Regions from separate parts of the Pannus brasiliensis CCIBt3594 genome, predicted to be linked through region 3. Evidence: predicted binding sites of a transcription regulator. Region 3 holds the regulator's gene; each other region holds the start of a gene.
What was found. The regulator NtcA, encoded in region 3, controls nitrogen genes in cyanobacteria. The targets are predictions, from matches to a motif close to TTTGTANCNNNNGNTACAAA.
Positions count from the first base shown of each region.

Region 1: the regulator NtcA is predicted to act here: its motif matches at 4,913-4,932, upstream of pirA (arginine synthesis PII-interacting regulator PirA).
Region 2: the regulator NtcA is predicted to act here: its motif matches at 5,438-5,457, upstream of V0288_RS22705 (DUF3155 domain-containing protein).

Region 1 is NZ_JBAFSM010000048.1:9,693-19,851, forward strand. Features, by position in the region: gene V0288_RS19830 (hypothetical protein) at 109-783, shown strand; gene V0288_RS19835 (DUF1824 family protein) at 873-1,271, shown strand; gene V0288_RS19840 (metallophosphoesterase family protein) at 1,268-2,884, opposite strand; gene V0288_RS19845 (hypothetical protein) at 2,887-3,180, opposite strand; gene V0288_RS19850 (SDR family NAD(P)-dependent oxidoreductase) at 3,266-4,075, opposite strand; gene pirA (arginine synthesis PII-interacting regulator PirA) at 4,689-4,850, opposite strand; gene V0288_RS19860 (hypothetical protein) at 5,198-5,827, opposite strand; gene psbB (photosystem II chlorophyll-binding protein CP47) at 6,261-7,787, opposite strand; gene V0288_RS19870 (RecQ family ATP-dependent DNA helicase) at 8,456-9,895, shown strand; gene V0288_RS19875 (cysteine peptidase family C39 domain-containing protein) at 9,898-10,159, shown strand, end outside.
Region 2 is NZ_JBAFSM010000069.1:2,060-12,218, reverse strand. Features, by position in the region: gene V0288_RS22735 (adenylate/guanylate cyclase domain-containing protein) at 1-131, shown strand, start outside; gene V0288_RS22730 (hypothetical protein) at 366-527, opposite strand; gene V0288_RS22725 (hypothetical protein) at 559-807, shown strand; gene accC (acetyl-CoA carboxylase biotin carboxylase subunit) at 882-2,228, shown strand; gene V0288_RS22715 (Uma2 family endonuclease) at 2,390-2,965, shown strand; gene uvrC (excinuclease ABC subunit UvrC) at 3,100-4,977, opposite strand; gene V0288_RS22705 (DUF3155 domain-containing protein) at 5,090-5,410, opposite strand; gene V0288_RS22700 (GAF domain-containing sensor histidine kinase) at 5,776-7,026, shown strand; gene V0288_RS22695 (hypothetical protein) at 7,318-7,482, opposite strand; gene V0288_RS22690 (ATP-dependent helicase) at 8,314-10,159, opposite strand, start outside.
Region 3 is NZ_JBAFSM010000063.1:12,072-22,230, reverse strand. Features, by position in the region: gene V0288_RS22115 (phosphomannose isomerase type II C-terminal cupin domain) at 1-342, shown strand, start outside; gene V0288_RS22110 (DUF2949 domain-containing protein) at 355-546, opposite strand; gene V0288_RS22105 (Hsp20/alpha crystallin family protein) at 1,202-1,621, shown strand; gene V0288_RS22100 (hypothetical protein) at 1,931-2,455, shown strand; gene V0288_RS22095 (hypothetical protein) at 2,976-3,137, shown strand; gene V0288_RS22090 (DUF4346 domain-containing protein) at 3,178-3,561, opposite strand; gene fabI (enoyl-ACP reductase FabI) at 3,654-4,430, opposite strand; gene ntcA (global nitrogen regulator NtcA) at 4,643-5,320, shown strand; gene V0288_RS22075 (DUF3084 domain-containing protein) at 5,327-6,859, shown strand; gene V0288_RS22070 (hypothetical protein) at 6,963-7,199, shown strand; gene V0288_RS22065 (response regulator) at 7,627-8,031, shown strand; tRNA gene V0288_RS22060 (tRNA-Gly) at 8,412-8,482, shown strand; gene V0288_RS22055 (caspase family protein) at 9,056-10,159, shown strand, end outside.

The DNA.
Region 1 (10,159 bases), on a different contig from region 3:
TTCCGGGGAATCGCCCGCGGGAGTCCCGAGTAGCGTTTGATACTTCCGCGCCCGGAATGGGAAGACTAAAGATAGTTGACCCTAGGGGTTTTCCCATCTATCGAAACCATGAATCAGGCACAGCTTATCCATTCGGCTAAACAAGGGGATACCGACTCGCTCACCAAGTTATTGAACCAGAGTCTGTCCTCGCGACGGGTAGAGATTTTCGAGGCGGTGCTAGAGGAAGGTGTCCTGGTGCTGAAACTACGATCGCCCAAAGTCCCCAACCAGCATAAGCTCGTACCGTTCATATCGGAAGAACTCGGTACGTTGGGAATCCGGTCGATCGAGCGGGTGACGATCCACGCGTTCACGGGAGACGCGCCGCATCCCCTCTGGGAAAAATCGATCTCTCTCGATCGAGCGCATTCCCTCGTCAATCACGTCGCGAAAATCGATAGCCGCCCCACGATCGTCGAGGAAAGCGTCGAAAATGAGGCTATGGGAACTGAATTCGCCGAAAATACTGAAAATGGAGAGGTGTCTTACTCGCGAGCCGAGGATGAGACCGATTCGGAATCGGCGGAAAGCGAGACGAGCGAGCGAACGCCACCTTCTAGACGCGCGATCGAGGCGATACCGGAAAGGAATTCTGGGCGTTCCTGGCTATCTGTGGGCATGATGCTGGCTTTTCTGTCGATCGGCTTCGGTTTAGGGCTATTAACGGGCGATTATATCGGTTATCGGAAAGCGACGGGCGAACTCTCTCCCCCCGCGGGAGCGAACGCGCCCTCTCCATAAATTTCGGGGTCGATGACCTGATAGGATCGAGAGACTACCCCTCTCGCGAATTTTCTCGCTTTCGGGTTCTCTAATCATCGGATCTCCCCATGTCTATCGAAGAAGCTTTAAAACTCCTCAAGGAATACGGCTGTATCACCCCGTCGATCGCTCCCTCACCCGAACAGAAAGAAACCCTACGAAACGCGATATTACTCGTCAATCAAGGTTCTGAATATATCAATCTAGGAATCTGCGCCGATAGCGTCGAGGAAGGATTAAAAGCGTTACAGCAGTATCTTCTCGCGTTAGGATACACGGCGAAAATCGAACCCGTTGAATCTCCGGCGATCGAGGGCGCGATCTATCTTAAATACAGCACCAAAAAACAGAGTTATTATGTCGATTCCTACACCGGAACCTATCGGGGTGTCCTGATCTCTTGCCAGTCGGAAGACGATCGACTCGTGGGAACTTACGGACATTTTCCCCTCGATTTATTCGCTTAATTATCGATAAGAAATTCATCGAATTTTATCACTTCCGAATCGGGAAAACGGGTATCGAAACGGTAACTACTCACCGTTCCCGTTCCCGTATCGAGAATACTGAAAACCGTGATATCGTTACTGGCGATGTAGGGGAGCGATCGATTCATCCAATCCGTTAACGGGGCGAGATTCGGTACGATCGGATCTAAACCGTTCGGATTTCCCACTGCCGCGTAATTTTTATCCTTGGGAACGGGTCTTTTTTTGTCTCCTAAATGCGCCCCGTAGGAGTTGCCCACGTTAGAAGATTCGAGAAAATTCAGACCGCTAGAACTCGCGAAACGGTTCCAAAGATGGGAGTGTCCGTAGAAAACGAAATGCGCTCCAGCCGCTTCTAATAAAGGAATTAAATCGCGAATAATGTAATCTTTTTCTTTCGGATAATCGTACCGCACAGAGAGAATTTTTCCCGTTTCATCGGTTCGTATCGTGGCCACGGGATCGGTATAGGGGGGAACGATATTTCCCCCGAGGGTGTGCGGGGGATGGTGAAACATGACGATTTTAAATTTTGCTTGTTTATATTCTTCCCTTTGTAATTCTCGTTCTAACCATCGATATTGAGAGCTATCTTTTTCAATAGACTCGAAAATATGTTGACCGTATCCCCAGCGTTCTGGAGCGTTCAAATCCTCGGAATTCTCGGAATACCGCCCCCGATCGCCGGGTTCCAAGTTCGGAAAACGCCAGATATTGGTCACGTAAAGGACGATTAACCGGATATCGCCGAAAGTGATCGCGTAATATTTCGGGTGCGGTAAGGAAAAAATTTCTTCGTAGGTTTCGGTATTAAAGGCGTGATCGCGATACCAACGCTCGTCGATCGCTTCGGGATCGGCCGCGAATTTCCGGGCGATCGATCGGGGGATCGCGTCCTCGAACTGTTCGTTTAAACCGCGGGAAGTCGAGAAACGTCCCATCACTTCATGATTGCCGATCGCCGGAAAAATGGGCGCGTTCTGCAAAATTTCCCCACCGCGATAGATGGTTCTCGTGCCGTTTTTTTCGAGGAGATAATTAGCGCGACCTTGCAGACAGGGAAAAAACGCCCCACCCCGATTATCGTCGAACCATTCCGAGGCCCGATCGGCCACGTTAACTAGATCCCCCGCGTGAAATACCGCGTCCACCCGTCCGATCGTTTCTACCACTTTCTGTAAATTCGCGGCGGTCATCGGTTTTAGCTGATGATCGGAGGTGAGGAGAATTTTTACGGGAGTTCCCGTTTTCGGGGTCGGGGAAAGGAGATAGATATCGCTAGGAATCTCTTTATCTTCCTGAAAACTGGTAACTTGATAGGGGATTCTCTCCCCTTGTCGTAAATCGTTAATTACCGCCTCGTGTCGCCAGATATCCCGATCGATCACCGTTTCCGGAACGGGATCGATCGCCGAGTCGCGATCCTCGCGCGTCCGACTTAATTTTCGCGTCGCGGCGATCGAGAGATTTTCTAATTGCTCCCCGTATCTTACCCGATGCTCGGTTCCCGCGAACTCGGTAAACCAGACCACCCGGATCGAGTTCTCGGTAGGGAATTGCAGGAAGGGTTCGGTTAAAAGCTTGTCGATCATCGTTAGGGATTGCCGATCAGTCCGACTAATTTGGCCACGCTACCGATAATAGCGACCACTAAAGCGATTAAGATGCCGCGGTTCGTAAACTCCTGATTATCGACCCGTTTACTTAATCCATCGATTTTTTCCGATAGTTTAGCCTGTTCTATTTTGACATCGGCGATCTCTTTCTGTAAATTTTCCAATTTTTCATCGATCTTGTCGAATCTCTCGTCGATTTTATCAAAGCGTCGATCGAAACGGGCGAGAGCTTCTTCCAGGGTGATCGTGACCGTGATCGGGGTTTGGCTCATGGGACGGACTCGCGAGGGGCTACTCTCTATTATTATCGGCGAGATCGAGGGGGAGCGCGCTAATCCCCGATCTCGCCGGATAAATCTAGCTAAAAACCTCCTTCCATCGTCGTTTTCGCTTCAGTTCCGACGGGGGTGTGGCTAGATCGACGATTTTCTCCATCAGCCACGGGGCGAACTTCTGACACCAGAGGGCTAGATGACTTTGCCAACCGATGACGATTTCGGTTCTCCGATTCTGTAACCCCTCGATCAGTCCCTCGGCCACCCGTTCGGCCGGCATCGGTTTCAGCCAGCGGAAGAGAGCGAGATCCCGGATCATATCGGTATCGGTCAGGGTGGGCAGTAAAGCGATGACCTGGATGTTGTAGTCCCGCAATTCCGACCGTAAGGCTCGCGTGAAGCCTAAAAGGGCGAATTTCGTGGCCGAGTAGGTGGTCATGGTGGGCGCGGCGATCTGGCCCATGAGACTGGAGACATTGACGATCGTACCCCGTCGTCGGAGCGCCATGCGTCGGGCGATCGAGCGCGTGATCGCGTAGGTTCCCAACAGGTTCAGCGAGATCTCGTCCTGTACCCGCGAGAATCTCGATCGCAGGAAGGACGTTTGATGGGCGATCCCGGCGGCGTTGATCAGGAGATCGATCCCCCCGCACTCTTGCCACACGCGGGGGATCGTGCGGCTTACCGTTTCGGTTTCGGTGAGATCGAGGGGGAAAACGGTCGCTTTCGTCCCGTGGGTTTCGATCTCTCGGGCTACCTCCTTTAATCGTTCTTCGTCTCGGGCCACGAGGACGATCCGGGAGAGTCCCCGGCGCGCCAACGAGAGCGCGATCGCCCGGCCGATGCCACGGGAAGCCCCGGTTACAAGGGCGGTTTTTCCTTGCAGTTGAATCATAAATATTTCTCCGTTCGCGCGTGTACTAGGTTCCCGGCGTGCGACCGGGAAACTTCGGCGAGTAAGGTGCGAAAAAACTTGAAAGCTCCAGCAATGTTTTCGGAAGACAGGGAGGGAATTCTACAAGCCGGACAGGGTGGACTGTTTTTCTTCTGACGACCGGCTCCCGACTCCTATCATAGACGCGATCCCCGGACTAACTAGAAAGCGATCGAGGCGGAAAGAGAGGGATGGGATTGACGACAGCGCATGGGATGAATCCTCCTCACAGCGAGTTGATCACGAGAGCGCTCTTGTGCCTAGCGTAACGGATCGCTTTACAAACGACAACACTTTTTGCCAATCGTTCGGAAATCCCACCCGATCGGGTGAGGGTCGGTTCGAGAAGGCAGGAGGCAGGAGACAGAAGACAGGAGGTAAGAGGCGTTTAGCTATCAACTTTCCGTTATGAGCTTTCAAAATACGAGTTTTTTCGCTTTTTCTCTGGAAAAAAGAGACTTCTAATTGGCTTCGATCGGGCGAGGGTGAATTTTTTCCCAAAAAACAAAAGTGATCGGCGCGAACCGACCACTGATAACCGACAACTAGACTATGACTTGACACCGAAAACTTAACGAAGATGGAGGTAGGCGGCTTCGGCTTCCAACTGGCGAACTAAACTATCATCGCCCTGCGCCCTAGCGACTTCGAGACGGTGTTGTAAATTTCTCCGAAGGGTTTCCCGATGGGCGGCGGCCGCTTGTGTTAACATTTGCTGACGATTTTTGTTCATGGCGGACGGACTTTTAGCGACTTTTTTATCCTACTTCTCTACTATATCATTCTCGATGAAAAACGGTATCTTTAGATACAAAATGCAATATGAAGATTTATCAAGAGTCCGGGAGAAATCGGCGATCGGCAGGGAGGATCGGAACGGGAAAGGATCGACCTCTCGCGAAAGTGAGAGTGGAAAGTCAAACTCGACTCGTGACCTATGTATTCACAAATATTTTGCAAAAAATCAACGTTTTTGGACTTTATAAGCTTGTGATTTCTCCTTTCTCCTCCTGACTCCTGTACCGGCGTTCGGGCGTTTTCGACCCGATCGAGCGTCGATCGGGCTATTACCGGCGCGATTTAACGGGAAAGAGCTTTGACGGCCCGATTAGCGGACTCGATCGCCCCGTTGAGCGCGTTGATATGGTTTCCCACCCGGGCGATCGATGCTTTGAGATCCGCGGTATCGATCCCCGCGGTGTCTTCCGCGAGGGAGGAGATCGCCCCGGCGATCCCCTGTAGGGAATCCCGCGAATCCGTCAATCGAGGGTGTACGCTTCCCTGTACGAGATCGAGAAAATCCCGCGCGGATCGATCGAGTTCCCTGTCGAAATTCTCCGATTCGGTGGCTAATCGGGTAAACGAGTCGGCCGATTCTTGTAAAGTTCGCTGATTTTCGAGAATTTTCCCCGTTAACTGTTGGCGCGTCTCTTCGTCCGTTCTCGGATCGGCGACTTTTTCTAACTGTTCCGAGAGTTCGTTAACGGTTTTCTGGAGAGCCTTGAGATCGGCACTAAACGAGGCGTTGGTTTTTTCCCGGTAGGTGTTTACCGTCGATCGGAGGAAATTGTCGAGCGTTCCCGAGAGCGTGTTTTCTTCGGTGTCCGCCATCGCCGGACGGGGCGAGAGAAATAGGGAGCCAGCGCAGAATACAACGAGCGCGAGGGAGATAATCAGGATTTTTCCGAGTTTGGTAAGAAGAGTTTTCATGGTTCGATCCGAATTAGCGATCGAGGGGACGATCTCTAACATAGACCGAATCCTGTAATCCGGACGCTGAAATTTGGCCGATAGCGGGAGCGATCGAACCGTCTCGAACGTGACCGAAGATCCCCCGCGAGAGACAGAAAATCTCCCGCCGATTCCCGACCGAACACCGGGGGAAGGGAAACAGTAAGCACCTCGGTGTCGCGGTAGGGGTTCGATCGACGGGAGAGCGATCACGCAAGGGCGCGTGATTCAATCTCTCACTATAAACAGGAAAGATAAGAACTCGATAAGAAACGCCGGGATTTTCGAGAAAAACGACGGGGGATCGAGCGGGAAAACTGTCGAAGAGCGGGCGCGGAGCGTGTCCGGCGCGGAAAAAGGCGAAAAAAAAGAGGATCGATCGACCCTCTTCGGTTAGATGTTCTAGATGAAATTAGACTTCTTGTTTCCGTGTGCTGAGGTCGCCCACTTTCTGGAATAAACCGAATTCCACTTGCTCTTCCAGATCGGGATCGACCCCGGCGAACACGTCGCGGTACAGGGTACGGGAACCGTGCCAGATGTGGCCGAAGAAGAACAGGAGAGCGAAGACCGCGTGACCGAAGGTGAACCAGCCGCGGGGAGAGGTACGGAATACCCCGTCAGAATTCAGCGTTTCCGTGTCGAACTCGAACGGTTCGCCGAGTTGCGCTTTCCGGGCGTATTTTTTCACGTCGGCGGGATCGCTAAAGACTTTCCCGTCGAGCGCGCCACCGTAGAAAGAAACGGTCACGCCGGTTTGTTCGATACTGAGTTTCGATTCCGCGCGACGGAAGGGGATGTCGGCGCGAACGATGCCTTCGGAGTCGGTGAGAACCACGGGGAAGGTTTCAAAGAAGTTGGGCATCCGGCGGACGTTTAACACGCGACCTTCGGAGTCTTTGAACACGGGGTGGCCTAACCATTCTTTGGCGATACCGTCGCCGCTATCCATCGCGCCAGTACGGAATAGACCGCCTTTCGCGGGACTGTTACCGACGTAATCGTAGAAGGCGAGTTTTTCGGGAATCGCTTCCCAGGCTTCACTGACACTCGCGCCACCGGCGATGCTGGCATCGACACGACGGGCGATCTCTTCTTGGAAGTAGCCTTTATCCCACTGGTAGCGGGTGGGGCCGAACAGTTCGATCGGGGTGGTCGCGTTACCGTACCACATGGTTCCCGCCACGACGAAAGCGGCGAAGAACACCGCGGCGATCGAGCTAGAGAGAACGGTCTCGATATTCCCCATTCTCAGGGCTTTATAGAGTCTTTCGGGCGGACGAACCGATAAGTGGAACAGTCCGGCGATAATCCCGACAACGCCCGCCGCGATATGGTGGGCGACCACACCCCCCGGATTGAAGGGGTTAAAGCCCGAGGGACCCCATTCGGGCGCGACCGGTTGGACGTGACCCGTTAAACCGTAGGGGTCGGATACCCACATCCCCGGCCCCCAGAGACCGGTCAGGTGGAAAGCGCCGAAACCGAAACAGAGTAAACCGGATAAGAACAGGTGAATCCCGAACATTTTCGGGAGGTCGAGGGCGGGTTCGCCCGTGCGGGCATCTACGAAGAGTTCGAGATCCCAGTAAACCCAGTGCCATACGGCCGCGAGGAATAGCAGACCGGACAGGACGATGTGAGCGGCGGCAACGCCTTCAAAAGACCAGAAGCCGGGATCGACACCGGTTTCCCCGGTGACGCTCCAACCCCCCCAAGATCCCGTGACCCCGAGGCGGGCCATGAAGGGAAGGACGAACATTCCCTGCCGCCACATGGGATTGAGAACGGGATCGCTAGGATCGAAAATGGCAAGCTCGTAAAGAGCCATCGATCCCGCCCAGCCCGCGACGAGCGCGGTGTGCATCAGGTGGACGGAAATCAAACGCCCCGGATCGTTCAGGACGACTGTGTGTACTCGATACCAAGGTAGTCCCATTGACTACGCTCCTCCTAATTGACAATTTGGTGTCTACTTAGACGCTTTTTAAAGTTAAGGGTCGGAATATAAACTCAGCAATCTCGAAAATCGCGTCAACGAGTTAGCCAAGCTACATTATCCCCCGAAAGTGAATCGTATTTTCAAGAAGTGTAACGATTGTTAGAGCGGATTTCAAGGGGTGGAGGACGATCGATCGAGGCGAGACGGTCGTTTTTTTCGGGGGGTCAATCGGGGGCTATCGATCGTACCGATTCTCGCTCCCGGAACACGGGTAACGCGGGAGCGGACGAGATCCCGAAAAAAATAAGGTAGGCATCGCCCACCCTAACAAAACAAAGCGAGGTTGAAAAACTGATAACGCTCGATCGACGGTGAAATTAAAACTTTTTTAGCCCTAATCCCGCTAAATCGTTCTTAAATTCGGTTCGAGCGGTGTCTATCTTCGATCGATCCGCGTCGCGTTCGAGAATCGATACTCGAAGCACACATCGGCCATTATAGGAAGTTTTGTTAAAAAATGTGTAGATTGAATTCTTAAATTGTTTCGGCTTTCAGGATTGATTTGGATAGATGGTAAACGATCCGAGGATAGATCGGCGGATATCGGGACAATTAGCGGGAGTGGGGCTACGATCGAGCTAATATTCCCGTTATAATCGCCCGCGATGTCCGATACTAGCCAAGTCCTCGCCACCTTCCAACGAATTTGGGGGTACAGCGCCTTCCGTCCCCCGCAAGAAGAGATCGTCCGAACTTTGCTAAACGGGGAGGACGCGATCATCGTTATGCCGACGGGAGGGGGAAAATCGATCAGTTTTCAACTTCCCGCGCTCTTGCAAACGGGATTAACGCTCGTTATCTCCCCCCTCGTCGCGTTAATGGAAAATCAGGTTCAAGAGTTACGGGAAAAAAACCTTCCCGCCGCGCTACTCCATAACGAGGTTCCCAAGTTCCAGCGGAAGAAAACCCTAGAATCGATCGAGCGTCAGAATTTACGCCTTCTCTATCTTTCCCCCGAAACCCTGCTAAGTTCCGCCGTTTGGGAGAAATTAACCCTCTCTCACGTCAAAATTAACGGATTAATCCTCGATGAAGCCCATTGTTTAACCCAGTGGGGCGATAGTTTCCGTCCTACCTACCGTCGCTTGGGAACGGTTCGCCCGGCGTTACTCCAGTGTAAACCCGCGGGGACGAGGATAGCGATCGCCGCCTTCACCGCGACCGCGAACCCCACCACCCGCGAAACCCTCGCGCGCGTCCTACAACTCCAAAACCCGAAACTTTTCCTTCTCGATCCCTACCGAAAAAACCTTGACTTAAATACAAAAATATGTATTAGCCCCCGCTGTCGCCGTCATCAGTTACTGCATTCCCTGCGCGGTAAACCCCGGCGATCGGGATTAATCTACACGCGATCGCGACGGGAGAGCGAAAATCTGGCGACGTGGCTGGAATCGATGGATTATCGGGTTCGCGCCTATCACGCGGGTTTATCCCCCACGCGACGACGGGAGATAGAAACGCGCTGGCTATCGGGAGATTTACTTTTTGTCGTGTGTACTTCGGCTTTCGGGATGGGGATTAATAAAGCCGATGTTCGTTGGATAATTCATTATCACGCGCCTTCTTTATTATCGGAATATTTGCAGGAAGTCGGACGCGGTGGACGCGACGGGGAAACGATGGAAGCGTTAACTTTAATCAGCGAACCGACGGGATGGTTGGATAATAGCGATCGACAGTTACGGGATTTTTTTAAAAATCAGCGCGAGGAACAATATCGGCAAGCGTTACGGATTTCCCGACAGATTCCGGGAGAGGGCGATATAAATAGGATAAATGAAGAGTTTCCCGACGGGGCGATCGCTCTCGCGCTCCTGCATGGTCTCGATCGATTAGAATGGCTCGATCCCTTCCGTTATCGCCTGATTTCTTCGGATAGTTTACCGAAATTTTCCATCAATAGGCGAGATGAAATGGTTTCCTATCTCTATACTCGCCAATGTCGCTGGTGTTTCCTCCTGAACGCGTTCGGTTTCGAGGAGAGAGGGATTGATTTTCACTGCGGTCACTGCGATAATTGTCGTAAGTGGAGGAGAGATTAGAAATGTATCCAGAAGATGCGGGTGCTGGAGGAAACCAGCCAAGAATTGATGAACAAGCAGATCCTACAGTGATTCAACAGGAAGACCAATATTACTGTGGTGCGGCCTGCGCTCAGATGTTGTTAAGAGATCTTGGCATTTCAGTCGAGCAAAAATTTTTAGTCAAGCTTATTAGTCCGTCCGGATATAGCATAAGTCGGGGTATAGTATCCGCCGATGTTTTAGCCGCAGTCATGAATACTATAGACTCCGATAACCCCTCTC
Region 2 (10,159 bases), on a different contig from region 3:
CGAACACGATTCTCGTCTCGGGAGCGATCGCCCGTTATCTGGATAAACGGGAGATTACCAAGATAGAATCGCTAAAATTGAAAGGAATCGACGAGGAAATCCTCACCTATTCCGTCTCGATCGTCGGGTGAGGGAGATGGGGGAGATGGGGAGGTGAGGGAGATGGGGGAGGTGAAGGGGATGAGGGAGGTGAGGGAGACAAATCTTGTTTTCCGCAGGAGGTCGAATTTAGCGCGCGTTCTTCGAGAAACGCTTTAATAGGAGATGGTAGGCTTTTCTTGATCTTTCTAGGAGACTTCTTGCAGGATTCCTCTTTGAAATTCTAAAAGCGATAAAAAATGACAATTTAAAAAGACAAATGGGTTTTAAATGGGATTTTCGGAAGTTATATTCTTGATTAACCCTCCTGCCTCCTGCCTCCTGCCTCCTGCCTCCTGCCTCCTGCCTCCTGTCTCCTGCCTCCTGCCTCCTGCCTCCTGCCTCCTGCCTCCTGCCTCCTGTCTCCTGCCTCCTGACTCCCCGACCACACGACAATTTTTAGATTCCGAACAGATGTCTATGGAAGCTTTCAGCCCGTTCCCTCCCGACTGGACGAAGAATGCCGTTCACTCCCTGACTTTTCGCTGTCCGTGTTGCGGGGCCGGGCCGAGAGAGGCGAAATCGGTGTGGATCAACCGCCGCGCCCCGGTGATGGGCGAGGATTACCGACGGAAATGGCAGGAATTCTATCTCTGCGATCGAGATCGAGCGTGGTGGGGATGGAGTAGCGATCGACCCCCCTCCGAGGTTAACCGACCGAAGGAATGAACATTCGAGCGCCAAAACAGATATTCTACTAAATAGTCGCCTTTCATTCGGGCCTTAATCCGGCTGTCGTCACAATGCAGTTTTCCAAGATCCTGATCGCCAATCGCGGGGAAATCGCCTTAAGAATCTTACATAGTTGCGAGGAATTGGGGATCGGAACCGTCGCCGTTCACTCGACCATCGATCGTCACGCGCTTCACGTCCAGTTAGCCGATGAGAGCGTTTGTATCGGCCCGCCGCCGAGCGGGAAAAGTTATCTCAATATTCCCAATATTATCGCCGCCGCCCTGACCCGCAACGCCACCGCGATTCACCCCGGCTACGGATTTCTCGCGGAAAATGCCCGTTTCGCCGAAATCTGCGCCGATCACCAGTTAACCTTTATCGGCCCCTCCCCGGCCGCTATCCTGGCGATGGGGGACAAATCCACGGCGAAGAAAACCATGCAGAAAGCCGGGGTTCCCACCATTCCCGGTAGCGGTGGACTGATTACCTCGGAAGCGGAGGCCCGACGCATCGCCGACGAGATCGGTTATCCCGTGTTGATTAAAGCGACCGCGGGGGGAGGCGGCCGGGGAATGCGTTTAGTACGAGCCGTCGATGAACTGCCGGATCTGCTGAAAGCGGCGCAGGGAGAGGCGGAAGCGGCTTTCGGCAATCCGGGTGTCTATCTGGAAAAATACATCGAGTGTCCCCGTCACATCGAGTTTCAGATTCTCGCCGATAGTCATGGCAACGTCATCCATTTAGGGGAAAGGGATTGTTCGATCCAGCGACGACACCAGAAACTACTCGAAGAAGCGCCCAGTCCCTTTTTAACCCCGCGATTACGGGCGAGAATGGGAGCGGCCGCGGTAAAAGCGGCGAAATCGATCCATTATGTCGGCGTGGGAACGGTAGAGTTTCTGGTCGATAAAAACGGCGATTTTTATTTCATGGAGATGAACACCCGTATTCAGGTGGAACATCCCGTCACGGAGATGATCACGGGGCTAGATCTAGTGAGCGAGCAGATTCGGGTGGCGCAGGGCGAAAAATTGCGAATTACCCAAGATCAGGTGATGTTACGCGGTCACTCGATCGAGTGTCGGATCAACGCCGAAGATCCCGATCGCAATTTCCGCCCCCACCCCGGTAAAATTAGCGCCTATCTTCCCCCTGGCGGCCCCGGTGTGCGGATGGATTCCCACGTTTACACCGATTACGAGATTCCCCCCTATTACGATTCGTTAATCGGCAAGTTAATCGTCTGGGGAGAGAATCGGGAAACGGCGATCAAACGGATGAAACGCGCCCTCCGGGAATGCGCCATCACGGGTGTCCCCACGACGATTAATTTCCATCAGAGAATTCTCGAAACCCCGGCTTTCCTCGCGGGAGATGTGTACACGAATTTCATTCAAGAACATTTATTACCGTGAGATAGGAGTCAGGAGGCAGGAGGAAAGAGTTAAGTTCGCGCTCGATTCTCGAAATTTTTAGAAACTTTTTGTTGGCGCGGGGGATTTTTTCTTGTCCTCGCGCTGGATTTTTAGGAACGCGTTACCATGAAAGTTAAACAAGGGACGAGGGGAGGTACGAGATGATGACACCTCTAGAGCTAAAATTCGATTCTTTTCAACTGACTGACGAGCAATTCTTTCAACTCTGTCAGGATAATCGAGATTTACGAATGGAACGCAACGCCAAGGGAGATTTAATCATTATGCCGCCGACAGGAGGGGAGACGGGAAGTTCTAACGCGGGTCTTACCGCTCAATTATGGGTATGGAATAATGTTACTAAACTAGGGAAAGTCTTTGATTCTTCTACTGGATTTAAACTACCCGATGGCGCGGATCGATCGCCCGATGCCTCGTGGATACCGATCGAGAAATGGAACGCCTTAACCGATCGAGAAAAAGAACGATTCTTACCCTTATGTCCCGATTTCGTTGTTGAATTAATGTCTCCGAGTGATGAGTTAGAAACTACCCGCCAGAAAATGCGAGAGTATCTAGAAAACGGTTCGCGATTAGGGTGGTTATTGAATCGAAAAACTAAACAAGTAGAAATTTACAGACCGGGAAAAGCGGTAGAGATTTTAGAAAATCCAGAGACTTTATCGGGAGAAACGATTTTACCCGATTTTATTTTACACCTCGATTCGATCTGGTAAGTGATTTTTCGGAGAAGGCGATATATTGTAGGGGCGCAAGGCTTGCGCCCGCTCTCGTCCCCTCGCACCCGCTCACGCCCCCAAGCGAAACCGCGATTTTATCGCGACTGATCGAACGGATTTCGGATCAAAAACTAACTCGGATGAAAATAGGTATAGATCTCCCGAGCCATCTGTTCGCCGATACCGGATACCTGTTGTAATTGCTCGATCGATGCCTCGCGGATATAGTCCACGGAATGGAAATGCGCGAGTAATTCTTTCTGACGCTTGAACCCCAGACCGGGGATCTCGTCGAGACGGGAACGACGGCTTTTCCGCGTTCTCTGGTGACGGTGGAAACTGACCGCGAAACGGTGCGCTTCATCGCGTACCCGTCGCAATAATTGCACCCCCGGTTGTTCCGCGTCCGTCGGTAACGGTTCCGATTCTCCGGGTAGAAAAATCTCCTCCCGTTGTTTCGCCAAACTGACGACTTTAACCTGTTCTAATAAATTCATTTCCTGTAAAACCGCCACCACCGCGGATAATTGCCCCTTTCCCCCGTCGATCATCACCAGATCTGGGAAATCCTCGCTTTCTGGGGCTTTATCGGGATTGTCCGCGTAACGACGGAAACGACGACCGATCACCTCGGCTAAACTGGCGAAGTCGTCCGAGTGACCGATTTTCACCTCTGGGTTTTTAATGTTGTAGTGACGGTAGTGTTGGTTCGCGGGTACACCGTCGAGGAAAACGACTCCCGACGCGACCGCGTTCGATCCCTGAAGGTGCGAGATGTCGTATCCCTCGATCCGGTGGGGAATATCGGGTAAATCGAGGATTTCCGCCAGATCTTGCAGGGATCGGACATCTCGATCGAGCGCGCGTTTCGTCCGCTCCAGTTCGTAACTCGCGTTCCGTTCCACCATCGCCAGTAACTCCGCTTTTTCCTGACGTTGGGGTACGGTTAAGCGCACTTTCCGCCCTTTTTTCTCGCTTAACCACTCGGCTAACACGTCCGCTTCCGGTAGCTCGTGCTGGAGTAGGATCTCGCCGGGAATCTCCACCCCGTCTACCTGTAGGTAATGTTCCTCTAAAACCCTCTGGAGGATTTCCCCCTTGGTGGCCGATTCCGCGTCGGCAAAGAAGCCCAACCGTCCCACCAACCGACCGGCGCGGGTTTGAAACAGTTGTATACAACAGTGGCGATCGTCGCTGGCGAGGGCGATCGCGTCGCGGGAAACGGTATCATCGGGTAGGGAAACTTTCTGATCGGCGTTGAGGCTTTCTAAGGCTTTAATCTGGTCGCGGAGGGTGGCCGCTCTCTCGAAATCGAGCGCTCCGGCGGCCTCGCTCATGCGATCGCTCAATTGTTCCAATAATTCCCCCGTCCGTCCCTGAAAGACCATCGCCACTTTCTGCATGGTTTGCCGGTACTCTTCCGGGGAGATTAACTGTTGACAGACACCGGGACAGCGACCGATCGAGTAATTTAGACAGGGACGGTCTTTAAATAGCGGTTTGGGACGCTGACGCAAAGGGAAAGCGCGTTTGATCATCTTTAGGGTCTCGTGTAGGAGACGGGTATCGACGTAGGGCCCGTAATAGCGGTCTTTCCGATTATCGACGCGACGCTTGCGGGTGATGAAGACGCGGGGATAGGTTTCCGACCAGGTGATGCAGACGTAGGGATATTTTTTATCGTCCTTGAGAAGAACGTTAAAGTGGGGTTGGTGTTGTTTGATCAGGTTCGCTTCGAGCGCGAGGGATTCCGCTTCCGTATCGGTGACGATAAACTCGATCTCGGCTACCTGTCGCACCATGAGCGCGATACGCGGACTCAGGGGTTGCATTTCGCGGAAATACGATCGCACCCTCGATCGCAGTTTTTTCGATTTGCCAATATAGAGAATGTCCCCGTTCGCGTCCCGCATGAAGTAGACACCGGGTTCCGCGGGAATTTCTCGGAGACGGCTTTCGAGGCGCTCGGGATCTCGGACGAGGCTGGTAGTTAGGGACTCACCGACCATGTTTTCAGTGTTTTCACGGAGATATTTCTATTGTAAAGCGATCGAAAAAAAACTCGCGGCCTCGAAAAGCGCGCGAGTTCACCTTGCATGATATGATCTAAAGTCTTGTCAGCTATTTTGATGCCGCTACCGCGGTTTTCACGGGTTGCGGTTGTGGTTGTAGGTCGCGCAAGCTTGGGAATAGAAAATGATTTTCTTCCACGTATTGCGCTCCGAACAACCCTTTTTCCGCCCAGAAGTAGCGATCCGTCGTGTGTTCGTTGCGTTTAACGACCAACAATGCCGGGGGACTAATTCCGAGAGCTTGAATATATTTTCGCGCCGCGGTCACGGGTTTATCTTCGCCGCTTTCAATACTATACTGGGGTACAAGTTCAAGTATTTTTCGTCCTTCTTGACGACGGCGACTTTTACGTTTCCGTTTTCTGGCCAACCCAATTACCTCCTGTTTCGGCTAATCGCTGTAATGATAGTTACAAAAGCCGTAGCGATTATATCTGGTTTCACTAAGGAAATCAAGCCTCTCCCATCGGGAAGATGACGGAGGGGTTCGGCTAGGAGCCAATCCCGGACTACTTTTACAATTTCGTTACAAAAACATACCCGTAAAGTTCTGATACAAATCTTAGCAATCATTAACTTTTCTTAACATACGGGGATAAAAAGCAGACTGGAGGGTGGGTTGGCGAAGCGGTTCCCACCAAGAGGCAAGAGAATAGGTGAAAGGATTAAAAATAGTCTTTTCCCTTTCCCCCTTTCCCCTTTCCCCGAAAAACTCCCCATCTCCCTCATCTCTCTATGACCTCATCCTTCCCTCTCCTCGGTTCACCCAGTCCGGACTTTATCGCTCTGTGCCAAGCGCAGGTCGATATCCTGACCGAGCAGATGGAGGCGGATCGATGCGCGATCTACCTGACGCAACCTCGATCGAGCGAACTGATCCCGATCGTCGTGTACCCGGCCGTCGTGCCGCGGGAAGAGAAGCCCCGCTCGCTGAATCCGGCGGGAGAAAAAACGGAACGCTTACCCCCGGTGAAACTGGAAGATATCCCGACGATCTGGACGGGAAGCGATCGAGACCGGCTGATCTTACCGCTGATGTACGAGGATCAGATGGTGGGGTTACTGGTGACGGGACGGGATAATCGCCGTTGGGGGAACGAGGAACTGGCGCGGGTGGATAAGATCGCCCGTACTCTGGCGATCGCCTGTCTGATGGATCGCCGACAACAGTGGTACGAGCGGCGGTGGAACGAGGAACGCTACCGGAGAACGTGGGAGCGGGAGAGATTGGACGTTTTTCTGCATCAGGTGCGGAACCCGCTCACCGCGTTGAAAACCTTCGGGAAATTGCTGTTAAAAAGGTTATTACCGGATGACGCGAACTCGGCGGCGATCGCGGGGATTTTACGGGAAAGCGATCGGGTGCGGGATCTGATCGCGGAGTTCGAGGCGGATATCGACCACGAGGAGCCGGAAACGGTGGATATCGAGCGGATTGATGGACAGGATTCGCCTACCGCGTTTTTACTTCCCTCGATCGAGTCGGAATTAGATAGTATTAATCCGTTAGAAATTCTCGATCCGCTGATCCTCTCCGCTACCGAAGTGGCCCGCGAGCGAGGGATTCGTTTAGAAACCGATTTTCCCGATACTATCTCGAAGGTGCGGGCGAATACCGCGGGTTTACGGGAAGTATTGAGTAATTTAATCGATAACGCGCTGAAATATACACCGAAAGGAGGATGCGTGGAGGTGAGCGGGCGGGAGATCGCGGACGGGGTAGAAATCGAGGTGAGCGATACGGGGTACGGGATTCCGGAGGAGGATCGATCGAATCTTTTCCGGCGCCACTATCGCGGGGTACAGGCAAAGGGGGAGATTCCGGGGACGGGTTTGGGTTTGGCGATCGCGAAGGAGTTGATCGAGAGAATGGGGGGTTCGATCGATTTTACCAGTCCGAATCCGCGGAATAGTGACGATAAATATCCGGGGACGGTGTTTCGGGTACGCTTACAGGGGGAGTCGGGAGATCGATCGAACGGTTGAGAAATCGTAAATTATAGATTCCTGTCGCTCGATCGATAATGTAGTTTAACTCCAGTGACAGAACAAATTGTTCTAGTCGGTATTCGCTCAATGCTCAGGCCAAACTCGACCTCTCGGAGAAAGATCTTCATGCGGGACTTGCCCATATTGGTTGTATGGGGATACAATGGTAGTTGAAATGTCTGGAGCTTCCAGTATGGCTCGACATCAATGGAATCTCTAGTTATTCTGTTCGGTAACTTACCTTTTAGAAAACTAGAGATCCCTACCGTTTAGCGAACTGCGGCTAGGTTAGAAAGCCCAGAGCAAAACGTAATAACACTCAGGAAAAGGCGTTGGCGGGACTTTATAGCCCTTGAACAGGTTTTTCGGGGTAAGAATGAGTTCACCCCACGGGGTGACGGCGATATACAACCCCGATACCGAGCAGATTTCGCCAGGTTTTGTTGTAGTCATAGATTTTTTAGTTTTTGGTTTATGTAGTGGGAATGTCCGCGAGGATCGTTCCCGCTCTTCTCTTAATTGTAATACTCATCTAGTAAATCGCCAAGGAATTTTTCCTAATTCGTCTCGAACGATTTGTCGTGGGTCTGGCGAGATGGTTCGGACAAACAAATGTTTGTTCACTAGAGTTCAACGTCAAGGTGTTCATTCGCCCACTTTTATCCTAGCTCCCTTATATATCAAGGCTTTTCAGCTTGACAAATTTTTGTTGACGCTCATTTTTCAGATTGATTGTATGATACAAATGTCTATTATCCGAGATACATTATCTCGATTGAATAACACTACTATTTGGTAGTTCATATAAACTAATGCAATCTAAAGCCATTCCTAGATAAGGCTTGTATATGTTAAGTGCGATTAAAAAAAAGTAAAATACATCGATTAGTACAGATTGACACCGATCGTCAGCCTATCTCGACAATCGTTATCTACTTACTCAATCTTTGAAAAGATAGTATATCTGATCTATATGGTTCGTCTATTCGCTTTGGCCTAAAAAAAAAATTGCTCGAACTCGCCATTGGAGATCGATCGGTGCTTGCCCGCACTATATTGTGTCTTTGTGGCGCGTATGAGCGCGATGATTGTACACGATCACGCGCATCGATGTATATTTCAATGATAAATATCGATTAATACACGAGAAAATTTGAATTTCTAAAAATATTTCTCGTTTTAAAATTCTATTCCCCTCTTACTCCTCCTGGCTCTTGAATACTGGCTCCTATCTCCTCCTGACTCCTGAATTCTGGCTCCTGTCTCCCGTCTCCCCGTTAACCTCTAATTCCCGCGAGAATTCATCACCGCGTCGGGAAAGGCTTTGATTAGCGCGGGGATTACCGGACAGGGGGTTTTTTCCTGGAGTTGGATGTTTTGATCCTCGCGGAAGGTATTCCAGCGGAAGGGGGCTTTTTTCTCGCTCGATAGCCATAACAGGCGTTTCGCCCGCGTCATCGCCACGTAGAGTAGACGATACTCCTCGGCTTTCTTTAATTGTCCCGCTTCCTCCCACGCTTGAAGGGGTGGCGGGATCGCGGGAATTCGATCGGGATCGAGATAGCGATGGTGTACGATCGATCGAATCTGCGCGCGCGCGACTTCCGCGAGGGTGAAATCGCCGAGAAATTTCGCGCCGACGGGAACCCACGGTTTCCCCGGTAAAATATCCTCGTGGAGAAAGGGAACGAAAACGTAGTCCCAATCCAAACCCTTCGCCTTGTGCATGGTGATAATGGTAAGCTGTCCGGGACGGGTGTAGCGATCGTCGGTATCCTCTTCCACCCCCTCGAAACGCTCGGAAACGATGAGATTATTCAACGCGTCGATCGTGCTGGAAATCGAGCTATTTCCCGCGGTTTCTTGATGGATTCTCGCCGTGAGTTTCTGAAGTGTCGCCAACTCCGAACCCGTGTATTTCAGCGTCATCGCGAAAAAGAGGGGGAGTTGATAGTGGGGCAATTCCAGACGCGCTTTTAATAAACCACAGCAGTAACGACGGGCGCTCTCGTCCTCCGGCTTGTGTTCGGGATCTAGGGGAGTGGGATAAAGGAATTGTTCGGGATAGGTGACGAGGGGGTTCAAGTCGCGCGCGCCGATGAGATCGCGATCTTGCAGGACTTCTAAGGCTCCTTTGAGATTATCCGGGGAATGGGGGCGATCGACAAAGCGGAGGAGTTTATACATCTCGTCGGGAATCTTCGAGAAGCGATCGATCTCGTTCGCCTCGAACACGCGAATTTGATGATATTTCGCCAGATGCGCCAGTTTTCGGGCGAGAAAATTTCCCTGCCGGTTCTCCCGCACGAGGATCGCGGCGTTATGTTTCGGATTCTCGGTTAATAATTCGATCGCTCTCTTTTGAATTAAATCTACACTTCGATAGATGTCGTCGGGTTGGTAGATTTCTAAGCCCTTGCCGGTGGGGAGGGGATTCGGTTGGGGATCATCGGGCGCGACGGGACGGATATCCTGTACCCGGAAAGGCGCGTCGGTGATTTTTTCGGTGTTTTTTCCGCCTCTCCAGTCTCGATCGACCCATTTTAGGACGAAATTCGCCGCCTCGATAATGCTAGGGCTACTACGTCCGGCGCGATCCATCGTGGCGAGATTTCCCGACGGCTGGCAACTCTCGCAAAACCAGTTAAAATACACGGGATCGGCCGGGGTAAAGGTAGAATTGATCGCTTGGTTGGGATCGCCTACTCGGATGAGATTGGGAACCGCGCCATCGTCGTTACCGGCGAGAATGGTGATTAATCTTTCCTGTAGGGGGCTGGAATCCTGCGCCTCGTCCTCGAATACGCCGAAAACTTTCGATCGCCAATCCTGCCGCAGTTTTTCATCCTCTAACACCCGCAGGGCGGCGAGAATCATATCATCGTAATCGATAAAGTTTTTCGCGTCCATCAACCGCTCGTACTGTTCGTATAACCCCGCGGCGATGGCGAGAATCTGGTAACTGTCCGCCGCGTGTTCGCCGACTTCGCGCACCTGTAGCGGCGATAATCCAGAGCTTTTCGCCTCGCGGATGACGGTATGGGCGAGATTCGGCAGGATTTCGGTTCTTAGCACCGATTGGCGGCGTAAGCGCTCGGTTTCTTCCCCGTCGAATTGGAATCCTTCTAGG
Region 3 (10,159 bases):
CAAGAGCTAGAAATGACGAGAACCCCTCCCTGGGGAACCGTGACGGTTCTCGAAGAGGGGCCGCGCTACCGGATCAATCGCATCGTGATCAAGCCGGGACATCACATGAGTACGCAAATGCACTACCACCGCAGTGAACACTGGATCGTGGTGTCGGGAACGGCGAAGGTTCTCTGTGACGGTCGAGAAACCTTGCTCAAACAGAAAGAATCAACCTACGTTCCTATGAATACCAAACATCGGGTCGAGAATCCCGGATCTATTCCCCTCGTGATGATCGAGGTGCAGAACGGGGAATATTTAGGGGATGACGATATCCATCGTTTCGGCGATGCCGAGTAGGGGATTCTCGGATCAAACGGTTTCCATCCAGTCGAATAGCTGGTTTAACTGGGAGAGATCGATCAGTCCGTACTGCCACAACACCATCGGGAGAGAACCCGCGGAGGCTTCACACAGACGCACCGCCATCTCCAGGGAGGGCTTGGGAATCGCCATTTTTTCCCGGAGAAACGCGAGGAGTTGTTTTTGTTGGTTGGCCTCCATGATTTTTACCTTCCGCGATCGGTTTAGGGTTGGATGGTTGAAAATGTACTTTCTTATTTAAAGGATCGACTTCCCGCTCGCGGATCACCCGATCGGGTGATTAAGGTAAAAATTCGCGGGAATTAAGAATATCTTATCGATTTACCGAAAGGTCGATCGAGGGGTTCGACGCTCTCGATCGTCCCGCGGAAATGGAGCGGGCGCGACGGGGTAAACTCGGTCTTTCGGCCGCTCGAAACGGCTGTTTTCCGTGATTTCCCGCGGCCCGATCGGGTTCGGTTCAAGGCAACAGGGAATAGAGAAGGCGGAGTCAGGAGTCAGGAGTCAGGAGTCAGAAGGAGAAAGGAGGATTAAAGACATCAGAAGGATACGAAGCGTGTATTTTTAACTAAATATCCTTGAAATCATAATTTTATAGTTAAATTTGACTTCGATTCTCACTTTTGCAAGAGGTCTCCATTTGGCACGAGAACGGAACGGAGAGCGATCGAGACCGACCGAATCTCGCGTTTCGGTTTTCCCGATACGGTTGGCGATCGAGGCGATCGGGTTATTTCTACTTCGGATGGGCTTGAAACCGAACGACAGATTTCGCGGGAATTTTTACGATGAAAGTAATCGAAATCATGAACGAGACAACAGGAAAGCCAAAGCTATGATTTTAACCCGTTACTCCACCGATCGAGATGTACAAGCTTTAAACCGTCAGGTCGATCGACTGTTACACGAGATTCTACCCGTTCCCGCTCGCTCTCTCTATAGCCCCACGGTAGAAGTCTCGGAAACGGAAAACTCGATCGAGGTGAAAGTGGAACTTCCCGGAATCGATGTTAACAATGTCGAGATTCAAGTGACGAAAGAGCTCGTGTCTATCCGCGGCGAGCGGAAACGTCCGGAAGGAACCCCGGTTAGCGAGTTCCGTTACGGTCAATTCGGCCGCTCGATCGTCCTTCCCGCCAAAGTACAGAATACCGCGGTCACGGCCGATTACCGAGACGGGATCTTGTACCTAACCCTACCGAAAGCGGAGGAAGAAAAAAATAAAGTGGTCAAAGTTCAACTAACCAAAGAATAAATATCCGGTTAAAGGGTTGAAGGATTCTAAATAATCGATCGGCTAGGTTGTAGGAGCAACCTAGCTTTTTTAGCGGCTCGGATGTATGCCGAGTCAACCCGTTAACGATGGTGAGCGAGCCGGGTTGATTTTCCAGAAGATACTTTCGGGGTAACGTTCGATCGCTACAAGGGGGGAATCCGCGATCTCGAACACCTGGGCGACCCTATCGGTATGCAGAAGGTTGAATTTCAAAAAGAAATGTTAAAAAAGTAGACTAGAACATCAATTTATCTTAGACTAGCTATTAATAGAAATAAGGTAAATACGATGATATTTAGTTTTTTTAAAATTGTCAAAACCTTATTCAAACAATTTTCCGAGCGAGATTATAGTGTTCTCAACACGAGATGGTTCGCGAGTTGTTGGATCGGATTCACCCTCGATCGAAGTTTGACGAGTACGGGAGATTTATTCGGTCGGCTAAAACTAGGCGGGTACGAGATGGATATCTCGACATTCTCCCAGCCTAACCAGCCTAGAAATCTAGTTCCATTCCAACAGCGACGGACGATCGAACTCTTTGGGGAATTTTTAAAGATGTCCCTCGATCTCGATCGCTTGATTTGTCAAAACCCCAACGGTATCGAGATTCAAATTTATAGTCATTTAATCGCTTATTTGATTTTATTATTAATAGATATTCTGAAAATGCGAGGAGATAACCTATTAGATAAACTCCGTTATCTCCCAGCTTGTATGTGTCAAGAGTTCGGCGATATCCACCAGAGCGAGAGGATTCTACAAGACCGCTCTCTACTTCTATTGATGGGTATATCAGAATCGATCGTGTAAAGTTCTGTTACGAGTTTAACGCTTCCGCCTAAATTGTTATCGAACTATGGAGTTATATGCGCTACATTCTGATGATGCAATTGGTCATAGGTACGACAGTTATCCTATTGGGAACGGCCGCCCTATTCGCTTGGATACAAAATCGCCCCACTCCCTCGAATACCCGCGATAGAATGAAAGCTTCCCGACTTATTTTAACCCCAAAAGTTTCTGTCGCGATCGAAGATTACCGAGTTTTTTAAAAATTCGCTATACTATTTACCGATTTTATTTTTATCGATCGAAAATCTAGAGACCGATCATGATTTATCAAAAGTAAATTGACACAAAATTGTTTGATTTTACTTTCATCGATCGAATTAAGTCGGAGGCGATCGTGCCAATCCGTACCGCGATTATTCTCGTGATGATTACCGCTCTAGCCGTGATTCTCGGTTATTGGCTAGGAGTGATTCTGCCCGCGCGTCCCCCCCTCTGAGCGGCTACCTATACCTCGGAAACCCGACCGGCCCCGCGGGGGATGAGTTCCCACGATATGCCGGGAGGGGACGCGAGTATTGGATCGATCGAAAAGCCCGGTTCCGTCCGGGGGATCGGGACGCTCCGATCGGAATTCTTACTTTCGATCGATGACGATCCGATCGCCCTACCGCTCTCGGTCGCGTCGGGGTCGGCCTTTTAACGAGAGTCGGCGAGAACGAGCGATCGGCGGATCTAGCGGGTTAATCCTGCACGTATTCCGTCCCGTGGATCAGCGCGTGCTCGGCGCGGGTGAACTCCCGTCCCAGATAGGCCGCGTGGTCGAACATCGTCACCGGAGTTGGTTTCGTCTCCTCGATGATTTTGACCGCCAGTTCCTTGGCCGTTCGCGCCGTATATAAAGTCTGGGCGGTACGTTCCACCTTACCCCGCGCGGGAATCACTTTTCCCGTCTCCGGATCGACGGCTAACCCCCGTTCGTCGATGATATTGGTGTAGTGTTTGGCGCAGATCAGATTCGCCTCTCGATCGAGGTAAATAATAAAGTACCCGTTCGGATCGAGATCGATGTGACGCTTGGACAATTCATCATCGATCGCTTTGATATCTTTTTCTAACTCGTTCATAATTCTGTAGAGGTCGGGAATCAGGAGGCAGGAGGCAGGAGCGAACCACAATACCTGTTCTTTCCCCGTTCCCCTCACCCCCTCCATGCAGACTAAACACCCATAATCTCGTAACCCGCGTCCACGTAGAGAATCTGACCGGTGATACCGCTGGCGAGATCGCTACAGAGGAAAGCGGCCGCGTTGCCGACTTCGGTTTGCGTGACTGTCCGACGTAAAGGGGCGGTCTCCTCGACGAGACGGATCATATCCAGAATTCCCCCGACCGCGGAAGAGGCGAGGGTGCGGATGGGGCCGGCGGAGATACCGTTCACGCGAATGTTCGCCGGGCCGAGTTCCGAGGCGAGATAACGGACGCTCATTTCTAAACCGGCTTTCGCGACTCCCATCAGGTTGTAGTTGGGGATCACCTTCACGCCACCGAGATAGGTGAGGGTGATGATACTGCCACCCTCGGTCATCAGCGGTTTCGCCGATCGAGCCAGACGGGAGAGAGAGTAGGTACTCACTTCTAGAGATCTGTTAAAGGCCTCGCGAGGGATAGCGGTAAAATCGCCCGATAGACCCTCTTTATCGGCGAAAGCGAGACAGTGAATTAAAATATCAAGTTTTCCCCATTTCTCGGCGACCGTGGCGAAAGTGGCCTCGATCTGTTCCTCGTTCTGCACGTCACAGGGAACGTAGAACGCGGGGTGAATCTCCTCGGCCACTTCCCGGACCTTTTTCTCGAAGCGTCCCTTTTCGTCCGGCAGGTACGTGACCCCGATATTCGCGCCGGCGGCGTGCAGTTGCTGGGCGATCCCCCACGCGATAGAGCGATTGTTAGCGATTCCCGTTACTAGCGCGTTCTTTCCAGATAAACTTAACATAGTCCTCGTTTTTATCGATATATCTCCCGAATCGCCGATCGATGGGCGAGATAGGTATAATCAGGATAGGGATAGAGAGACGGAAATCTCCCTTCTCAACCATTGTGAAGCAAAAAGCGCCAAAACTTTTTTCGATTTCTCTTACGGTTGTGTTAATAGGGATAGAAATCGTTGCATAATAAAGACAATTTTTTCCTGTTTTTGGATGTGAGATGGATTTATCCTCGATTCAAGATAAGCCCCTGGTAGAAGTCTTCCGTAGGATCGGCAGTGGCAATTTTCCCCCCGTTGTCGAGACGTTCGAGCGTGGTAAAACGATTTTCTTTCCGGGCGATCCGGCCGAGAGGGTTTATTTCTTGCTCAAGGGAGCGGTGAAACTCTCGCGCGTGTACGAGGCCGGCGAGGAGATCACCGTCGCGCTCCTGCGGGAAAATAGTGTGTTCGGGGTGTTATCCTTGCTGACGGGACAGCGATCCGATCGCTTCTATCACTCGGTCGCCTTCACGCCGGTCGAATTACTCTCCGCGCCGATCGAGCAGGTCGAACAGGCTCTCCGGAGTAATCCCGATCTGTCGATGCTGATGTTACAGGGTCTATCCTCGCGCATCCTGCAAACGGAAATGATGATCGAAACCCTCGCGCACCGGGATATGGGTTCGCGGTTGGTGAGTTTCCTGTTAATTCTCTGTCGGGATTTCGGCGTTCCCACCGGCGAGGGTATCCGGATCGATCTGAAATTATCCCACCAGGCGATCGCCGAGGCGATCGGTTCCACCCGCGTCACCGTTACCCGTTTACTGGGCGATCTCCGCGACCAGAACATGATCTCGATTCACAAGAAGAAAATCACCGTCCATAACCCCGTGGCACTCAGCCAACAATTCACCTGATCGGCGATGACGACTATCGGTTTTATCCTGATCTTGGTGCTGGTTCTCCTGGGCGGCTCGCTGGCGGCTATCGGGGATCGTGTCGGTAGTCGGATCGGCAAAAAACGCATGAGATTGTTTAATCTGCGTCCCAAACAGACGGCGACGCTGATGACGATCCTGACGGGAACCCTGATCTCGGCCTCGACGCTGATTTTGTTGTTCGCGTCGAGTAAGCCCCTGCGTCAGGGGGTTTTTGAACTCGATCGACTCCTGGAAGAACGCCGCGCCCAGATCAAGGATTTAGAATCCAAGGTGACGGAAGCGACCGAACAGAAAAATAAAATCGAGAGCGAGTTAAAAAAAGTACGGGAGGAACAGGTCACGGCGCGACAACGCCTCGATCGACTCAACCGGAACTATCAGTCCTCCCGAAAGCAGTTACGGGCCGTTTCCGAACGGGTGGCGCGTTTTCAGGAAGAGGCGCGGCGGTTACAGAACGAGCGGAACGTCTTGAACGATCAGAAAGAACGGTTAATCGCCCAGCGGGATCGGCTGGAACGCCAGAAAACCCTGCTTGCCGGCCAGATCGGCCAACTGCAAACGCGGGTTCAAGACCAAAACCGGCAATTGCTCGCCCGCGAACGGCAGTTGGAGAGTCAGCGCAAATTGTTGGAGAACCAACAGAAATTACTGACCGAACGACAGACCCGACTGCAACGGCTAGAAATCGCCCGGCAATCGCTACAGGGGGAGATCGATCGACGGGACGCGCGCATTAGCGAACTCGATCGCTCGATCGTCGGCAAAAATCTCGCCCTAGAACAGACGGAGGGAAGATTACGAGAGTTAGAGAGCCAGATCGTCTCTCTCCGGCGCGAGGTGGAGGTTCTCGAACAGTATTATCAGACCTATCAGGAATTGCGGGAGAAACAGATCGCCATCGTTCGCGGTCAGGTGCTTTCCTTCGGCGCTTTTCGCGTCGTCGATCCGGGGGCGATCGTCGGGGCGATCGATCAACTGCTCCGACAGGCCAATACCTTCGCCATCCGCGCCACGCGACCGCGGGACCCGAACCCGGAGGAACGGGTGGTCAAGATCACCAAAGCGCAGGTGGAACAGTTAATCCAACAACTCCAGGACGGGGGGGAGTACGTGGTCAGAATTCTCTCGGCGGGAAATTACGTGATCGGCGAGCGAGAGGTGCGGGTGGTCGCCGATGTCGTGCCGAACCGACAGATTTTTTCGGATAATCAGGTGATCGCGGCCGTGTCGGTCGATTCGCGGGACATGAGCGAGGAGGAACTTCAGAACCGTCTCGATCTCCTGCTGGCTTCCGCGCAATTCCGCGCCCGCAGTGCCGGGGTTTTAGGGACGATTCAGGTGGAGGACGGTTTACTGACCACGGTGGTCAATTTTATCGATCGGGTGAAGCGTTCGGAGGTGGAGATCGACACGATCGAGGCGATCGCTTCCGAGGAAACGAAAACCGCTGGCCCGTTGAAGTTACGTCTCGTGGCCAAAAGTAACGGCGAGATGGTTTTCACGACGACCCCGTGAGTGTCTGGAGAATTGTCATCGATCGCCCGGAATCGATCGGCCCCTCCCCCCGGTGCTTTTCTATAATTCGGGGTAGGAAGGAATTTTCGGTTCGATCGGGGCTATGGATAATCGACAATGGCCGGCCGCGCGCGCGGAAACGGGATTACAACCTCGACACTTCGCCGATCTCGTTCGGGTGGTACAACTGGTTTTCGATCCCGGCGCGGGGGTTTCCGGGCGACAGTGGGACGCGGATCGGGCTTCGTTCGGACTAGCCCCGGAATTGGTCGAGAATTTGAACGAATTGGGACAGAAATACCGTTACGCGACCCCTCACGGTTCGATCGTCCCGATTTGAGCGAAATTAACCCTGGAAAGCGGAAGTTGGTTGAGCGAGAATAAAAATACTCTCTGGCAGTTCGAGGAGAACTTTCCCGCGTTGGATGAGGATTGAGCGGCTCGATCGTTTTCCCCCTCGGCTCTCGTTGCCTTTTCGGTTTTCAGGGGGGCGATCGATAATTATTATGAATTTTTGAAAGGAAAGATTTCCGAGCGAGCGTCGAGTCACCGCGTTCGATCGGTAAATTCTCGGTCAAAACAATCATGTTCTAGCGGGTAAGCCGTGATCCTATTTACGGGTACGCGACAATTTTTTGAAAATTCTTAATCAGAAGAAATATTTTAATTTATATGTTTTTTTAAGATTTTTTCGATTCCAAACAATTTTTAAAGCTTATACTATAAATAGTAGCTTGTAAGTTGAGAGGGAGAGATGCATCATGGTTATGACCGCTAAAAAGAAAGTATTAGTCGTTGACGACTCCCCGATCATGACGCTGATCATTGGAGGCATTGTCAATGAAGACCCCCTGTTACAGGTCACGGAATACGCGGGAGACGGCGCGGAAGCGCTCGCGAAAGTTGACAAGGTTCAACCCGATCTGATTTTACTGGATTTAGAAATGCCGAAAATGAACGGCATTGAATTTTTAAAACAAGTTCGTTTCAAAAGCAAAGCTAAAGTTTTAGTGATCACGGCCGAATCTCCTTCCTCTTCTAAAGTCGTCCAAGCGAGAGGCTTAGGGATCGACGGTATTATCTTTAAACCCTCGGGCGATGTTTCCGCCGACATGAAAGTGAAAAGAAGTCAAGAGATTCGCGACTCGATCCACCGCGTTCTGGGCTTGTAAACCGATACAAATATCACGGTCTCTCTCGCTTCTTCTATTCCTCGCGAACGGAAGTTCCGGCGAGGATACCATCCAAAAACTCGCGATCGATCGAGGATAAAGTTCTCTCTGGCCATTCGAGGGAATTTTTTCCCCTCGATCTCACCCTCCGAGATCCCCGCGTTCGGCGATCGAGTTAGCTCGCTTACCGAACTCAAAAATAAAGATCTTAGGACTATCCGGGGAGCGTTAATCGCTTACCTCGCTTAAACTCGGGGAGGTCGTATCGGGTTTCGTCGCCTCGACTACAACCCCCGTATACGAGTCGGAAAACAATTTTCGGCGATGGTGACATAGCGCGCGCTTCGTGTTATACTCGTAAAAGTGTGTAACGAAGCCACGCGGGTGTAGTTTAGTGGTAAAACCTTAGCCTTCCAAGCTAATGATAGGGGTTCGATTCCCCTCACCCGCTTAATCGAAATCCTTATCTAGCAACGGTTCTAGCGTTTACAGAGGAAAACCGAGATCGGGGTAATCTGCCTAGAAGTTGACTAAAAGTTGCCTAAAGTATTTTTAGTCAACTTCATGGTCGAGGGCGCATAGAGTGAGAGTGACTTCACTTTTACTACCTGAGACCGTTCAAGGTATCGATCACATCCAGGACTTGCATGGCTCCCGAAAATACACGCCTTCCCAGTCAAAAAAGTAGCCTCTCGGACTACAAACGAGAGACACCCTTAAGCCCAATCTCACTGATATTCTCATCCAGTTATATAACTATGGAGTTGGTTAGCGTCCCGAAAATTCTCTCGGTTGGCTCTACCCTCAAAAGTCAGGTAGCCACTATCTTGTTATAAAGCTATACAACGAACTAATGATATGTGACTGGTCAGTGTGAGAGCGATCGCCACGGGTAGACGTGTCTTTATGGGGTTAGGGGGAGTATCGAGAAAAATCTATAGTTGAGTATGTTAGTTTTCGGGTGAGGGTGGGAATAATCAATCTAGTTGTTATATCTTGCAGGGAAATCGATGAGGTTTGCTTTATGAAACTAGCAATTATTTTTTCGGTTAGTAAATACCAAAGCGATAGTATAAACAATTTACCATCATGCGATATAGATGCCAAAATAATGTATGAATTTTTAAAGCTTACTGGTAAATACGACGATAGAATTTATTTATTGTCGGGTAATGATAAGGCATCTAATACAAAAGAAAAGTTATATAAAATTATTGAAGAACATAAAGAAAAAGATATTGAAGAGGTGTTGTTCTACTACTCTGGACATGGCGAATCTTATGAAAACGAGTTTTATTATTTATGTTCGGATTTTGATAGGAAGAGATTTCACTTGACCACAATATGCAATTCTGATCTAGACGAATATCTCAGAGAATTAAACGCAAAAGATACCGTTAAAATAATAGATGCTTGCTATTCGGGGATTAAATATGTTAAAGATGTAACTGAAAACAATAATCCATTATCTATTTCCAAAAATATTGATAATAATTACGAAACAACTTTTAATGACTGTTTTTTCTGTTTTTCTTCAAAAATAGACCAACAATCCGCTTCAACATTAAAAGGGATGAGTGATTTTACAAAAACATTGATTGATTCGATTATATCGGCAGAGCATGACTTAATTAGATACGGCTATATTATGGATTATATTAGCGATGCATTTCAAAATAATCCAAATAATATTCAACAAGAACCTCGGTTCGTACTTGATGGTTCTCAGACGCGTCCCTTTTGCAATTTAACCAAACAAGGCAAATATTCATTATCAGAAATAATGAATTCTATTGTAAACGATGAAAATGGCGAAAATTTGCCCAAAAATCTCAAAAAATTATCTTTGATAGAAAAAATTAAATTAGATTCTGATAGATATTGCTCCTCCCTAAAAGAGATAGATGATCAATTAGTATATATTAAAGAGTCTATGCAAAAATACAATTTTTCTGAAGAATTAAAAAATTTGTTTGATATTGAACTTATTCAAGAGAGCGAAGATGACGCTAAAGATGATGAAGATTTACAGCAAGATAAATTTATCGGTGCTTGGCTAAAGAACTCAAATCAATTTTTTGCCAAACCAGAATACGAACAGAAAAAAATAAATAACGATAAATACAAT